One region of the Brevibacterium sp. 'Marine' genome, then DNA from elsewhere that is predicted to be linked to it. Evidence: riboswitches for the same ligand, from Rfam matches in the RefSeq annotation. Region 1 holds a riboswitch; the other holds the start of a gene.
What was found. A riboswitch is a leader RNA that binds a small molecule or an ion and turns the genes downstream of it on or off. The one in region 1 is predicted to bind thiamine pyrophosphate.

Region 1 (7,710 bases):
CTCGGCGTCGACGCTGCCACGTCCGGTGGTCCAGAATCCGGTGCGACGCCTGGTGCGGCAGAGTCGTCAGGGGAGGCGGCCGCGCTGGATACCGGACGACTGTTGGAGGTGAGAGATCGGCTGCTCGGGGTCTATCGGGCACTGGCCGGTCAGGCTCCGCGCGGGTGCGGCCATGCGCTGTGGCAGGCCGAGCGGGCACTGTCGCCCGTGCGGGTCGCCACCGGCGACGAGGCGCTGCGGACCATCGCTGCCCGGCATCCAGCGGTCACTCTGCTCACCGCTTCGACCGGGGTGCCCGGACCGGACGGTCGGGAGGTCGACGTCCCCGCGGGGACGGCGATCGTGTGCCGAGGGACCTCCTGCTCACTGCCGGTGGGTACAAACGCCGAGCTGGTTGGACTGTTGGATAGGTAGGTCGCGCTCGTCAGCGTTCGAGGTTCAACCCGCGGAAGCGGTTGAGCGCGGCGGCGATCTCCTGCCGGCGCGGCCGGGTCAGGTGACCCGGATGGTCGCGGTGGCCCGTGATTCCGTCGAGCCCTTCGGCATCGAGCATGTCCTCGACCTCGGCCAGCGCCTCGGTCAGGGAGGTGCGTCCGTCGAAGATCTCCGCGAGGTATTCGAGTGTCTCGGCTACTCCGGCGGCCTGCTGCGTGTCGACGAGTTGAGCGATGGCGATGAGATCGATGAAGTCGCGGCCGAACTGGATCCGGTCGGATCCCTTAGCGCGGGCGGTCTTCGTCTTCGACGCCGGACGCAGCGCCTTCGCCGTCGGCACACGCGGTGCGGCGGTGAAAGCGGGGGCGGCGGGGGAGTCTGAACCGGAGTCCGGGCTGAGGTCGGCGGCGGTGACGCCGACGAGGTCATGTGCCTGGTTCGTGACTTCGCGGGGGACATAGGCGTCGAGGGCGATGACGTGGTCGGCGACTTCGAAGAACGCGCTCGATCCGCCGGCGACGAGCACTGTGGATACGCCCTGCTCGGTCAGCAGAGGACGGACGCGGTCGACGAACGGGGTGATCGGTTCCCGTTCGGCGGGGATGAGCGCGCGCATGCGTTCGTCGCGGATCATGAAGTTCGTCGCCGAAGTGTCCTCGTCGATGAGCAGGGTGCGTGCACCCGCCTCGATCGCTTCGACGAGGTTGGCCGCCTGCGAGGTCGATCCGCTGGCATTCGTGGTGGAGAAGGATCTCGTGTCAGTGCCCGAGGGTAGGTTGTTGATGAACGCCGAGATGTCGTCGCCGGTCACGGCGCGACCGTCCTCGGCTCGGATGGAGGTGGCAGTCGGGTCGCTGATGACCCATTCGCGCCCGTCGCCGGCGATATGCGGGTAGACGCCGCGTTCGAGCGCGCGCAGAATCGTCGACTTCCCGTGATAGCCGCCTCCGACGATGACGGTGACCCCGCGGGGAATGCCCATGCCGGTGACGCTGTGGCCGCTGGAGAGATCGACCGTGTGTTCGAGTTCGGGAGGGGAGGTGAAGGCCACCGCATCGGAGGATGTCATCGGCAGGTCCGAATCCCCGGATTTCCGCGGCAGAATCGCCCCGTTGCCGATGAACCCGATGAGTCCGGCCTCGCCGAGGCGGCTGCGCAGTTCCAGCTGATCCCGGTGCAGCTGGACGTGGTCGGCGAGCCCGTGGGCCGATGGGGCGGGAGTGTTCCCTCCCCTGCCTGCCGGGGCGTCCGACCAGCGGTCGAAGAGAAAGAGTCGTTCGGCGAATTCGGGCAGATCGCGAGTGAGGATGTCGGCGGCCTGGTGGCCGAGGATGCGGCGGCCGCGGGCCGGAAGGTTGACGAGCAGACGTGCCTCGAGCCCGGCGTCGTCGATGAGGATGTTCGTCCGTTCGAGGATCTCCTGCCCGGGGCGGCCGAGGATCAGTGCGCGTTGATCGAGCTTCGCGAGCACCGCGTTGCCGGCACGGAGAAGGTAGTCGGCCGCTGCGATGCGATCGGCGCGCTCGGTGGTGAGCTCAAGCGGAACCTTCGCATCGGCACGATCGACACGGACCCGGACCTTCGACGGGGAGGCGAACGGATCGGCTTGGACCCGATCGATGAACACGGTGACCGGTCCGAAGGTGTAGCGGCCGCGGATCTGTTTGAGATTGCCGTAGCTGCGACCGTCGAGGGTGTGCAGAGTGGAGGCGAGATTCGACTGACGTGAACTCATCTCACTCATGCTACTGGGCGGAGATGAACGTCTACTCAGCGGATGACGGTTCGAGGCCGTAGAACCTCGCCGCATTCGACCAGAACACGGCGTCCGCCTCGGTGGGGGTGAGCACCTGGAGGAGGAGTGTGAAATCAGCATCTGAGAAGGGGCGACGTGCCCGCGTCGACGGCAGATCCGTGCCCACCATGAGCGCGGTCGGGTCGGTGTCGACGATGCGACGGACCGCCTCGGCGGGGTCGAGTTCCACGCGACCGAAACCGGTGGCTTTGACCTTCACCCCGGCCTCGACGAGGCGCAGCAGGGTGGGCAGTCCGTCCTCGTGCATGCCCAGGTGGTCGATGCTCACCGCCGGCAGTGCGGCGATGCGTGCGGTGAGGTCGGCATCGATGGTGCGGGCGTCGATATAGAGCTCGGCATGCCATCCGACAAGGTCATGGACCCGTCGGGCGAAGCTGTCGAGGGCATCGAGAGTGGCCGAACCACCGCGGGCGATATTGAAGCGCAGCGCCTTGATGCCGGCCTCGTCGAGGCGGCGGATCTGTTCATCGGTGGTCGCATCCGGCAGCTGTGTGACACCGACATAGCTGCCGCCGAGCCCCCGCAGCGCCTCGACGAGGTACCCCTGGTCGAAGCCCTGGAACGAGCCGGAGACGACGGCACCTCCGGCGACGTCGACTCCCACCTCGGGCAGGCTCTGCAGCCTCGCGCGATAGTCGGCGACCGTGAATGGGTCGGGCAGATAGCCGTTGTTCTCGATCAGCGGATGGGTCGGATCGATGATGTGCAGATGCGCGTCGAAGGCACGCTGAAGTTCGCTCATACCGTCAACCTACATCGCCTCCGCAACGCTCGTTCACGGCCTGGCGCGTCAGTCGAATCGTGCACACTGCGATAGACGCGCCACGCCCTGAACGACGGTCAGTCCGCCTTGAGGCCGACGGTCGGATCGGGCAGGTAGACCTCTCCGCCAGAGGCGAGGAATTCGCGGCTCTTCCGCTGCATTCCTGCCAGGGCCTCCTGAGCCTCGGCGCTGCCGTAGGTGTCGCGGATGTCCTGGGAGATGCGCATCGAGCAGAACTTCGGCCCGCACATGGAACAGAAGTGCGCGGTCTTCGCGGGTTCCGCGGGCAGCGTCTCGTCGTGGAACGCCTCGGCAGTCTCCGGATCGAGGCCGAGCGCGAACTGATCCCGCCAGCGGAACTCGAACCGAGCCTTCGACAGCGCATCATCGCGGGCCGTCGCGCCGGGGTGGCCTTTCGCGATATCCGCGGCATGCGCGGCGATCTTGTACGTGATCACCCCGGTCTTGACGTCGTCGCGGTCGGGTAGGCCGAGATGCTCCTTCGGGGTGACGTAGCAGAGCATCGCCGTGCCGTAGCGGGCGATCTCGGTCGCCCCGATCGCCGAGGTGATGTGGTCGTATCCGGGTGCGATATCCGTGACCAGCGGACCCAAGGTGTAGAACGGTGCGCCGTGGCAGAGCTCCTGCTGGCGTTCGACGTTCTCCCGTACGAGGTGGAGCGGAATGTGCCCGGGGCCTTCGACCATCACCTGGACATCGTGGGCCCACGCACGTTCGGTGAGTTCGGCCAGTGTGTCGAGTTCGGCGAACTGGGCGGCATCGTTGGCGTCGGCGATGGACCCCGGTCGCAGTCCGTCGCCGAGTGAGAACGCGACATCGTAGCGGGCGAAGATCTCACAGAGCTCGTCGAAGTGGGTGTAGAGGAAGTTCTCCTCGTGGTGGGCAAGGCACCAGCCGGCCATGATGGACCCGCCGCGGGAGACCATCCCGGTGACCCGGTCGGCCGTGAGCGGAACATAGCGCAGCAGCACACCGGCGTGGACGGTCATGTAGTCGACACCCTGCTCACACTGTTCGATGACCGTGTCGCGATAGATCTCCCAGGTCAGCGCGTTCGCATTACCGTCGACCTTCTCCAGCGCCTGATAGATCGGGACGGTGCCGATGGGGATGGGGGAGTTGCGGATGATCCATTCCCGAGTGGTGTGGATGTCATTGCCGGTCGACAGGTCCATGAGGGTGTCGGCACCCCACTTCGCGGCCCACCGCAGCTTCTGCACCTCCTCGGCGATGGAGCTGGTGACCGCGGAATTGCCGATGTTCGCGTTGATCTTGACGAGGAATGCCTTGCCGATGATCATCGGTTCGGATTCGGGGTGGTTGATGTTGTTCGGGATGATCGCCCGACCGGCGGCGAGTTCGGCACGCACGAGCTCGACATCGCACTGCTCGCGGAGTGCGACGAACCGCATCTCCGGGGTGATGATGCCCTGCCTTGCGTAGTGCATCTGGGTGACCGTGCGACCGGTCTTGGCCCGACGCGGAACCGGTCTGCGTCCCTTCCACTGCTGCGACGGGGCACCTCGGCGGACGGCGGCACGACCGTCATCGGCGATGCGGTGGCCGCGGGCTGCGTACGTTTCGGTGTCGAGGCGATCCTCGATCCACGGAAATCGCAGAGCTGGAAGTCCCTCTTCCGGAGTGCTGCCCGGTCCGACGGTGCGGTAGACGTCGACGGGATCGTTGGCCCGGCCGTTCGAGTCCTCGAGTTCGATGCGGGTCACGGGAACGCGGATGCCGTGCTCCGTGTCGTCGACCCACGCCGGCGAATGCGTCGGATACTGCTCGAGGGTGAATTCGTCGTGCGAATCTGCGTCAGACGAAGTCGTGGCAGGGGCGGGTGTTTCAGGGGTGAATGCAGTCATCTGCAGTCCTCACTTCCTACGCCGGTATCAACCGGATCAGGTTCTACGGTCTCGGACGATGCAGTCCGATCTCAGCCCGTGCAGCGGGCTCCCGTGGGGTCGTGCAATTCGTATCACGATCGTCGTGGTGAGGACAACCGCGGTGTCGGCGGATTCGAGGCCCGCCGGGGGTGCGAGGTCAGCTGCCTTGGAGGAACGCCTTCGCAGCGGCACCGAGAGCGAGCACATCGGAGACCGCGACCATCTCGCGGGCCGAGTGCATCGAGTACAGGGCCGGACCCACGTCGACGGTGGTCATTCCCAGTCGGGTCGCGGTCAGCGGTCCGATCGTCGACCCGCAGGGCATCGCATTGTTCGACACGAAATCCTGGTAGTCGACCCCAGCGGCCGTGCATGCCTGCGACCACACGGCCGTGCCGACCGCATCCGTGGCGTAGCGCTGCTGAGCGTTGAGCTTGAGCAGGGGACCGCCGCCGAGGCGGGGGCGGACATGCGGGTCATGTCGTTCCGGATAGTTCGGATGAGCAGCATGCCCGGCATCGGAGGAGACACACACCGAGGAGGCCATCGACGCGAGATAATCGCTGCGCGTCGACTGCGGCAGCAAGGAGGCGACGATGCGTTCGGTGACGTCGGCGAGGAACGGGCCGCATGCTCCCGAGCGCGAATTCGATCCGATCTCCTCGTGGTCGAAGGCCGCGAACAGGGGGATGCCGTCGAGGCCGTCGGCATCGAGCTGGGTGAGCGCGGTGACACCGGCGTGGACGGACAGCAGGTTGTCCAGCCTCGGCGAGGCGAAGAACTCCTCGGCCGCACCGAAGAGGGCCGGTTCCTGAGTGGGGATGGTGTAGACATCGTGGCCGACGACGGTCTCGGCATCGACTCCGGCGGACGCGGCGAGCAGTTCGATGATGTCCGCCTCGGCGAGGTCGGCCAGGCCGATGACGGGAGCGGTATGACGCTGCTTGTCCAGGGTCAGCCCCTCGTTGACCTGACGGTCGAGGTGGATCGCCAGCTGCGGGATGCGGGCGATCGGTCCGGTGCGGGCGAGCACGATGCGGCCGTCGGCGAGGCCGAGACGACCGGCGAAGGCGAGCTCACGATCGAGCCACGAATTCAGCAACGGCCCGCCGTAGACCTCCACCCCGACCTGACGGGTGCCCTCAGCGGTGTACTCGCCGCCGGGTTTGAGTTTGAACGCCGGGGAATCGGTGTGGGAACCGAACACACGGAACCGGTCAGCCGCCTCGGTGACGGTGGGATTCATCCACGCGATGAGCGCGCCGTCCCGGATGACGTAGTGCCCGGTCCCAGGTGTCAGCGCCCAGGGAACGGACTCGTCGAGGTGGGAGAATCCGGCTTCTTCCAGGCGTTTCGCGGCGGTGGCCACCGCGTGATAGGAGCTGGGGGAGGCGCTGACGAAGTCGCCGAGGTCGGCCGCTGTCGTCGCGGCCCGATCCGGTCTCGGGAGTGATTCATTCATTTCCCCAGCCTATCGTTTGCGGTAGTTTGGAGGTGAAGAAGATCAGGTCTCAGACGCCGGGTTGCCACCGGGTCCGAGAATCAGGCGGGAGCAGCGATCCTGCTGCCGCACCAGCGACGGCAAGGAGTGTTCGACGTGAACCAGTTCGTGACGGAGTGGAACACCTGGCGCGACTCACGGAACTCGGCACTGGCGAAACCGTTCGGCTGGCTCAGCGTCGTCGGGCTGCACTGGCTCGAGGACGAATCGACCTGGACCGACGCCCCCGGCACCTTCACCGTCGACGACGGGTGGGTGACCGTGTCCCTGGACACCGGAATCAAGGCCGGTCCAGCGGCGGAGACGTTCGACCTGCTCAGCGCGGTCGGCGACGGCGGAGACGGTTCGGATTCGACTGGTTCCGGGGCTGGGACTGGGGGAGGTCCTGGGGCTGGGACTGGGGCGAACGGCGCGGGTGTGACCAACTCGGGGCCGACCCGGGCGACGAGCCCGGCCGTGCCCAGCGACACCTCGACCCTGCCGAGGGTCACGGACCAGGCCGACGCGGCGGCCGGTGCGGGCGCAGATTCTGCGGCTGGTGCGGATGGTTCTGCTGGTGCGGATGCCGGATCGGATGCCGGTTCACAGGCGACCGGCGGACACGCAGCCGTGCCCGCTCGACCTCAGGTCCGCGTCGAGGAGAACGGGTTCAGCGCGAAACTTCCGACCGGCGGATCGCTCAACTGGTTCACCGTCGGCAACGTCCTCTACGAACTCATCGACCGGGCCGGCCGCCTCGGTGTGCGTGTGCGCAATTCGAAGTCCCCGCTGTTGGGCAAGTTCTTCGAGGTTCCGGTCTTCGACCCGGACCCGGACTTCGTCTTCCTCGCCCGATTCACCCGGTTCGACCCGTTCAAGACCTACCCGATCGAAACCGCTCAAGAGGATCTGCAGCTGCAGACGCAGGCGGCGGGAATCGTCACGTTCGACACTCAGCACGGTGAGGTGAACCTGCTCGCCACCGGGTGTCCGAAGACCGGGCTCCAGCTGGACTTCCACGATTCGACGAACGGGAGCACCACCTCGGCGTGGCGGACCATCGATCTCGGAGTGCCGAATCAGGACGGGTCGCTCGTCGTCGATTTCAACCGTGCGGTGAACTACCCGTTCGCGTTCACCTCGTTCGCCACCTGCCCGGCCCCGATCGAGGGAAACGTCGTTCCCTTCGACGTCACCGCAGGTGAGCGGCGTCCCCCGTTCTTCTACTCGGAGGCCGGGATCAACGTGCCGTTCCTCTTCTACGTGTGGTGGGACGAAAACAGCGCCGAGGTGACCCGCCCCTGGTACT
Region 2 (7,710 bases), 610 kb from region 1:
AGCTCTGCTACGGCCAGGACCATATTCTGCGCATCGCGCTGGCCCACCTGGGCTTCCGCGTCTGAGCCACGAGCGCGCCCGGATGAGACGAAGCTTCTCACCTCCGGACTTTTTCTACAGCCCGTAGAACCTACTTGGTAGACTGAAGGCGACGCGGACGATACCGCCTGTCGGGGCCGTCGTCGGCGTCAGGGTTGACCAGGCCCCGATCGAGAGGTGCGAGATGTCTGCTCAATCCAATCCGTCCGAATCCGGCCTGAACCTCGAACTCGGCGTCCTCGTCGGCTTCGACGGCTCCGAACTCGCCGCCCAAGCCGTCCGCTACGGCTCAGTCGAGGCCGAACGACGCAGAACCGTTCTCACCGTCGTCACCGCCTATGAGCTGCCGACGATGATCTACCCGAATATGGCCTCCATCCCCAGCGAGCCCGAGGATGACAAGGCGAAGACGAAAGCAGAGAAGACCCTCGCCGAGGCGGTCGACCTTCTGCGCGACTACTCCGGTGAGACGTCCTTCCGCACGGCGCCCGGCAACTCCGCCGGTGCGCTCGTCACGCTCAGCGCCGATGCCGAGGTCGTCATCGTCGGTGCCCGCGGGCGCGGCGGCTTCATGGGCCGCGTCCTCGGCTCCGTGTCCACGGCTCTGCCTGCCCACGCTCACTGCCCGACGATCGTTGTTCCCGAACGGTCGACTTCAGCATCTGCGGACACAGACCCGGTGGTCGTCGCCGTCGACGGGTCCGAGACCAGTCGGGTCGCCATGTTCACGGCAGCCGCCGAGGCGACCCTACGCGGAGCGGAGCTCGAACTCGTCGTGGTGCTGCCGGCCGGTGAGGAGTGGCTCTATTGGTACCCCGATCTCGAACTCAGCTCCGAGGTCACCGCGCGTCGGCAGAAGCAGCTGGCCGAAGGTCTGGAGAAGGAGGCCGCGACGCTGTCCGAGCAGTTCCCGGATCTGACGGTGACCACCTCGGTGCCGGTCGGCGATCCGACCGAGACCCTCGTCGAGATCAGCTCCCGCGCTCAGCTGACCGTGTTGGGCACCCGCGGGCGCGGGCGGATCCGCAGCGCTCTGCTGGGATCGGTCTCGCGCGGAGTCCTCAACCATGCAGAAGGACCGATCATGGTGGTTCCGAGCTGATCGGCAGCGCCGTGCTGATCAGCCAGGAAGTGCTGATCAGCCGAGCCCGGCACCTCGACGGCGACGGCTCACCAAGAGAAGTGTCGCGCCGAGTGCCAGCGCTCCCGCGCCGACGGCCAAGGGTAGTGCGAGCCCACCGCCGGTGCGGGGCAGGTCTCCATCCCCACTCGCCGAGGCGGTCCCGGAGGAATCCGAATCATCGCCCGTTCCTACGGCGTTCGCCTCGGCTGCATCTGCCTCGGAGCCGGAGTCGGCAGTGCCGGCATCTGCCGTGCCGGCATCGAATCCGTTGCCGTCGTCGGTACCGTCAGACCCGACATCACCCGAGGCAGCACCGTCGGAGCTGGCGCTGTCGGAGGCGGTGCCGCCCGTACCAGCGTCGGCATCTGCACTCGGGCCATCGGCACCTGCGTCCACGTCGTCGCTGGTTCCGGCATCCTCGGAACCTGCGTCTGCGTCGTCGCTCGTTCCTGCACTGTCGGCGTCATCGTTTGCACCTGCGTCATCAGCACCTGCCGCGGAGTCGGAGCCGGCATCGGAACCGGCGCCGGCCTCCGCATCGTCATCCGGGGCTGGTTCTTCCGCCTCGGCGCGCCTGAGTTCGACATCGTCGATCTGCTCGGATGCGGCCTGAGCTTCCGCGCGCTCACCATCGGCGGGTGCCCCGCCTGCCGGCACCTCATAGGTCGTCGCTCGCAGCGCTTCGTCGCTGACTCGAACCCGGGTGAAAGCGGGCACGTCGTTGTGGACGCTCTTGCCTTCCCAGTCGAGGCCGGGAACGTAGTCATAGAACTTCGACCCTGACGAGGAGGTCAGCGTGAGGTAGAGCGTCTGCCCGTCTTCCTTCTCTTCCTCGGCTCCCGCTTCCGACCCTTCCACTCGCTTGCCTTCGCCGTCCATGAGGAAGGTGCGGTTGAAGATGTGGTCATGGCCGGAGACGACGAGGTCGATGTCATTGCGGGCCGCGACCGGAGGGATCGCCTTCCGCAGCCGTTTGACGTCGATGTCGTCCCAATGGGTTGCCGTCGAATAGATCGAGTGGTGGAACCCGAGAACAGTCCAGCGTGCCTGGTCTCCGTGCTCGGCGACGACCTCGTCGATGAACTCGGCGTGGGCATCCACGTCCGGGCTGTTCGAGTTGATGTTGAGGAACAGGACTCCATCTTCGATGAACCAGTAGTCGCCGCCGGAGGTGATGACGCCGCCACCGCCGTGGTCCTGGCTCACATTGGGTCGGTTGAAGTGCTGCTCGTAGGCTTTCGAAGACACATCGTGGTTGCCGATCGTCGTCGCCTGCGGGATCGTGCGGGTCGCTTCCGGTGCCAGGTATTGAGCATACTGCTCCTGGTTGCCGGCGGAGTTGACCTGGTCTCCCAGCGAGTAGAAGAAGCTCGGGTCGTCGGCGGTGGCCACTGCCGAGGACAGGGTCCGGTCCCAACCGGCCGCGTCGTCGGGATCTCCGCCTCCGGCGCCGACCTGGGGGTCGCCGAAGACGAGGAATTCGTCATCTCCTCCGGACGATCCCGTGGTGAACCGCTGCACCTCGGTGAACCCGTCCTCGTCGCTGCCGACCTGGTAGGCGTAGTCGGTGTCGGGTTCCAGGTCGGTCATGCTCGCGTGGTTGTAGTGGCGTTTGAGGTCGGTGGCGAGACCGGAGTCCGTGGTCTCAGCCGCTGCCGCGTCGGCGGGAAGTTCACCTCCCTCGAGTTCACTCACCGGTGCCCACCGGACCTCTCCCCCGCCGGAGCTCTCACTCATCCACGAGAGGTTGCGCGTCGTCGAGTCGGCCCCGACCTGCAGCACCGCGTCGGTGATCGCCTCACTCCCCGCATCCGCCTCGGCGGGCGTGTCCGTCGGGTCCTGGCTCGCGGTCGCACTCGGTCCGCCCGAGCCGAGAGATGGTTCGGCGCGCACGGGCACCGGGGCCGCCACCAGAGCGGCGAGCAGGGTGGCGGCGGACAGGGCACTGAGTGGTCGCTTGAGTCGTTGAGTGTTCACCCGCCCATTCCTACCGATCAGTAGTGTCTGGTCGTTCGAGGCCCGTCGACGAGACAGGGAACGGGAGGTGAATCGTCGATGACGGATCCCGGCCTCCGCGTCGCTTCCGCTCCCGGTCGCTGCTTCGCTCACCTGTTGTACAGTGGTGGCTACGACAGGGGAGCGCCGTCAGGGGCGCTGAGAGTGCAGAAGAAGCTGCAGACCCTCGAACCTGATGCGGTCAGTACCGCCGAAGGAAGTCGAGACTCTTCACCCCTCCTTGATATGAGGAGGCACAATGCCGGAAACCACCGCGCCGACCACCACCCCCGCCCGCGCGCGGGCCTTCACCGCGGCGCCGAAATCCAAGCAGTGGCGGGTCGTCGACTATGTCACCACCGCCGTGCTCGGCATCGCGGTGGGACTCGTCTTCTGGGTTCTCGCGCTGAGCTGGAAGGTCCTCGAACTCGCCTTCCAGGCATTCCCGCCGTCGATCGGCCTCATCGCCGGTCTCTGGGTGCTGGCCGGTCCGCTGGCCGGTGCCATCATCCGCAAACCCGGTGCCGCGCTCCTGTGCGAACTCATCGCCGCCATCGTCGAAGCCGTGCTCGGCTCCCACTTCGGGGCGACCGTTCTGCTCTCGGGTCTGCTGCAGGGCCTCGGTGCCGAACTCGTCTTCGCCGCTTTCGGCTACAAACGCTTCACCCTGTGGGTCACCGCCGCTTCGGGCGTGCTGGCCGCGGCGTTCATGGCCGTGAGCGAGAACATCATGTACAACGCCGAATGGCAGTTCGGCTTCCAGGCGATCTACGCGGTCTGTGCGATCATCTCCGGCCTCGTCATCTCCGGGATCGGCGCGTGGTACGCCTACCGGGCGATCGCGGCCACCGGGGCTCTGAGCTCCTTCGCCTCCGGCCGTCGCTGATGGCGCTGCCGATCACGGCCGCGGGCTTCTCATGGACGCACACCGACCGTGAGGCACCGGCGGTCGGTCCGCTCGACCTGGAGATCGCGGCCGGAGAGAAGGTGCTGCTGCTCGGCGCCTCCGGAGCCGGGAAATCGACGTTCCTCCACGCCGTCGCCGGTGTCCTGCCCGAGGAATCGGGTGAGGCCACCGGTGAACTCCTCGTCGGCGGTGAGAAACCGGATCCTCGCCGAGGATGCACCGGGCTGGTCCTCCAAGATCCCGATTCGCAGGTGATCTTCTCCCGCATCGGTGATGATGTGGCGTTCGGGATGGAGAACCTCGGACTCCCGGCCGCGGTCATCGAGGCTCAGGTTCCCAGATCTCTGCAGGCCTTGGGACTCGATCTGGCCCCGGAGCATCCGAGTGCCGCTCTGTCCGGCGGGCAGAAGCAGCGGCTGGCTCTGGCCGGGATCCATGCGATGGCCCCGGAGGTCATCGTCCTCGACGAACCGACCGCCAATATCGATCCCGCCTCGGCGACCGAGGTCCGCGATGCCGTGCTCACCGTGCAGGCCGAGACACAGGCGACCATGCTCGTCGTCGAACACCGGGTCGAGCTGTGGATCGAGCACGTCGACCGTGTCGTCGTACTCGGCCGTGACGGGATCGTCGCCCAAGGTCCGCCCGAGCGGATCTTCTCCGATCCGGACCTGACCGAAACGCTCATCGGCTGCGGCATCTGGATTCCGCAGGACTCCCCCACCCCGCGCCGAGGCGGGGCCGCAGGAAGCGGTGGGACGTCGGGCCGCCTCGGCGAGGTTCTGCTGCGCACAGATCGGCTCAGTGTTGCTCGACCGCGCATGGCCACCCCCGCCGCGACCGGCTTGGACCTGAGACTGAGCGCCGGTCAGGCGCTCGGAATCGTCGGCGCCAACGGGGCAGGCAAATCAACCACGGCCCTGACCTTGGCCGGCCTGCTGCCCGAATTCTCCGGGCAGGTCTTCGCCGAGGCGGCCCTGCGGGAAGGAGCCAAACGACCCCGACCGTTCGCGTGGCCGTCGAAGCAGTTGGCGGCGCGCATCGGCATGGTCTTCCAGGAACCAGCCCACCAGTTCCTCACTTCGAGCGTGGCGGCCGAACTCGAACTGGGTCCCCGGCTGGCAGGGTGGTCTGCCGCCGAGTCGCAGGCACGGGTGGATGAGCTTCTTGAGGGGCTCGGGCTCGTCGGGTTGGCGCAGGCTCATCCGCAGAGTCTCTCCGGTGGGGAGAAGCGACGCCTGTCGGTGGCGGCGATGCTGGCTCCCCGGCCCCGGGTGCTCATCGTCGATGAGCCGACCTTCGGTCAGGATGCGCTGACGTGGGCGGGGTTGGTGGAGATGTTCCTCGATGCTTTGGAACACGGCTCCGCGGTGGTCGCGGTCAGCCACGATCTGGCGCTCCTCGAGGCCATCGGCGCCGATCTCCTCGAGCTCGGCGACCGCAGCAGCGCTGCACGAGTCGGCGACAATGAGTCGGATTCGCATGTCAAGGCGGGTGATAGCGGTGAGTGACAGTCTCGATATGCATTCTCGCCCCGCCCCCGAGGCCGCCGTAGAAGATCCGGGGCAGCTCATCCCCGTGGTGCGTTCCACCGCTTTGGCTCGGTGCAATCCGCTGACGAAGATCGCAGTCGCGCTCATTCTCATGGTCGGGGCGCTGCTGAGCATCGATCCGGTCTCTGCGGGGGTGGTGCTGCTGGCAGCAGTGCTGGCGCTGCCGGCGACGGGACTCGATCTGGTGGCGGCGGCCAAGCGGCTGTGGTTCCTGCCCGCCGGCGCTCTGCTCGCCGCTTGGGGCACGGCTCTGTTGGCGGAGAAGACCGGGGATGTGGTCGTCGACTTCGGCCCCGTCCTGTTCACCACAGGGTCCCTGGCCGCGGCTGCGGCGATCTTCGTCCGCGCCCTCGCCTTGGCGATCCCGCTCATCGTGCTCGCATCGACGATCGATCCGCGTGACCTCGCCGATGCGCTCATTCAGCACCTGCGGCTGCCAGAGGTCGTCGTGGTCTCGGTTCTCGCGGCCTCTCGTCTGCTCGGACTGTTGGTCAGTGAGTGGCAGGTGCTGGCGATGGCGAGGAGGGCCAGGGGTGTCGCGGGTGGTTCGCTTCTGCGGCGCACGGGCAGCCTCTTCAGCGGGGTGTTCGTCCTGCTCGTGGTCTCGATCCGCCGGGCGACGACCCTGGCGATGGCGATGGAGGGTCGGGCATTCGGTCGTCCCGGACGCACGTGGCGCAGGCGGTCGAGGTTCGCGGTCCGAGATGTCGTGGCGGTGCTTCTCAGCCTGGCTGTCTGCGCGGTCGCGATCGGTGCGGCTCACATGCTCGGAGTCTGGAACCCGATCGTCGGGTGAGGCGACGTAAATATGGCACGACTCAGAGCTGTTTGAGGAGGTCCTTGCCGAAGGCCCGCCATTCCTCCAAGGCTTCGGGGCTGGGCAGTTTGGACGCGGTGAGGACGAAGAGCGTCTTGTCATCGCTCTTCGTCTCGGCTGCGGCTTCGACCTTGATGCCGCCGTCGAGGTTGGCTCGCCAGAAGGAGCGCTTCGTCGTCTCCGAGGTGCGGGGATCGCCGTCGAGGGCCACCTCGTTGAGGGTGTCGCCGACGAGGGAGGCGAACTTGGCGATGAGTTCGGAACGATCGCCCGGGATGGTGCGGGAGACGGCGACGTCGAAGGTGCCGTCGGCGCGCTGGCCGGGGACGCGACGGCCGATCTCCTGCTCATAGGCGACGACGGCGCCTTGGACCCACCAGCCGTGGTTGTCGACTCTGCCGTCGAACTGGGGATAGAGAGCGTCGGCGAGTTCTTTGTGACTCGCCGACGCTCCCCCGGCCGCCTCGAGGCGTCCACGGGTGTCTGCCCATGGTTCGCCGAGGGCCTTTTCGATCGATCCGATGTTCTGCGCTTTGGTCGCCATGGCAGAAGTCTATGTGCTCGTTCGACCCGGGATGAAGGCCTGGAAGGGGTTCAGTCGATCTTGAGTTCACCCATCTCGTCCCAGCCCTCACCGTCGATCTTGCGGGAAATGATCTTCGGGGTCGAGACCAGATGAGGGCGCATGGCTTCGAGACCGGCGGCGAAGTGATCGCTGGTGACGTGTGGTTCTGCGCCCTCGTCGGTGAACGCCTCGACGAGGACGAACTCGTTCGGGTTCTCCAGGCTCTTCGACCATTCGAAGAAGAGGTTGCCGGGTTCGGCGCGGGTCGCCTCGGTGAAGGCCCGAACGGCCTCGGGGAACGTCTCGACGCTTTCGGGTTTCACGTCATATTTCACGACGATGAAGATCATGGTTATTCTCCTTCAGCTGATCAGCAGTACGGGTCGATCCCAGCTTAATTCTGCCGCAATTGCGAATCGACCGCTGTTCAGTCGAATACTTTGCTCGCTTCCACAATGATCAAGCGTTCTTCTGCCGATCCGGTGAAAGGAGTCCGGTGCCAATCGCTCCACAGATTGTCGACCCGCAATCCGACTGAGTGAAGATCACGTTGCAGTGTTTCGGCAGACCGGAAACGCAGTCGCAAAGCAGTTTCAATGGTTCGACCGGCGCCGATGAACTCATGACTAGTTGTCATCGTCACTGTTCCATCTGCGTCGGGACCCGAGACTGATTCGGACTCTCGCAACGTACCCGCCGAAGTCTCGCGAA

Region 2: linked by a shared signal. The riboswitch ahead of HF684_RS05200 (ECF transporter S component) and the one ahead of thiC (phosphomethylpyrimidine synthase ThiC) in region 1 are both predicted to bind thiamine pyrophosphate.

The regions. Positions count from the first base shown of each region.
Region 1 covers NZ_CP051626.1:584,485-592,194, forward strand. The annotation lists gene HF684_RS02570 (DUF255 domain-containing protein) at 1-414, shown strand, start outside; gene HF684_RS02575 (ABC-ATPase domain-containing protein) at 425-2,170, opposite strand; gene HF684_RS02580 (amidohydrolase family protein) at 2,202-2,993, opposite strand; gene thiC (phosphomethylpyrimidine synthase ThiC) at 3,092-4,900, opposite strand; TPP riboswitch at 4,896-5,004, opposite strand; gene HF684_RS02590 (M18 family aminopeptidase) at 5,079-6,383, opposite strand; gene HF684_RS02595 (DUF1684 domain-containing protein) at 6,519-7,710, shown strand, end outside.
Region 2 covers NZ_CP051626.1:1,191,277-1,198,986, reverse strand. The annotation lists gene HF684_RS05215 (DUF4916 domain-containing protein) at 1-65, shown strand, start outside; gene HF684_RS05210 (universal stress protein) at 224-1,141, shown strand; gene HF684_RS05205 (FN3 domain-containing metallophosphoesterase family protein) at 1,178-3,139, opposite strand; TPP riboswitch at 3,286-3,394, shown strand; gene HF684_RS05200 (ECF transporter S component) at 3,417-4,043, shown strand; gene HF684_RS05195 (ATP-binding cassette domain-containing protein) at 4,043-5,575, shown strand; gene HF684_RS05190 (energy-coupling factor transporter transmembrane component T) at 5,586-6,413, shown strand; gene HF684_RS05185 (hypothetical protein) at 6,436-6,978, opposite strand; gene HF684_RS05180 (putative quinol monooxygenase) at 7,029-7,349, opposite strand; gene HF684_RS05175 (class I SAM-dependent methyltransferase) at 7,427-7,710, opposite strand, start outside.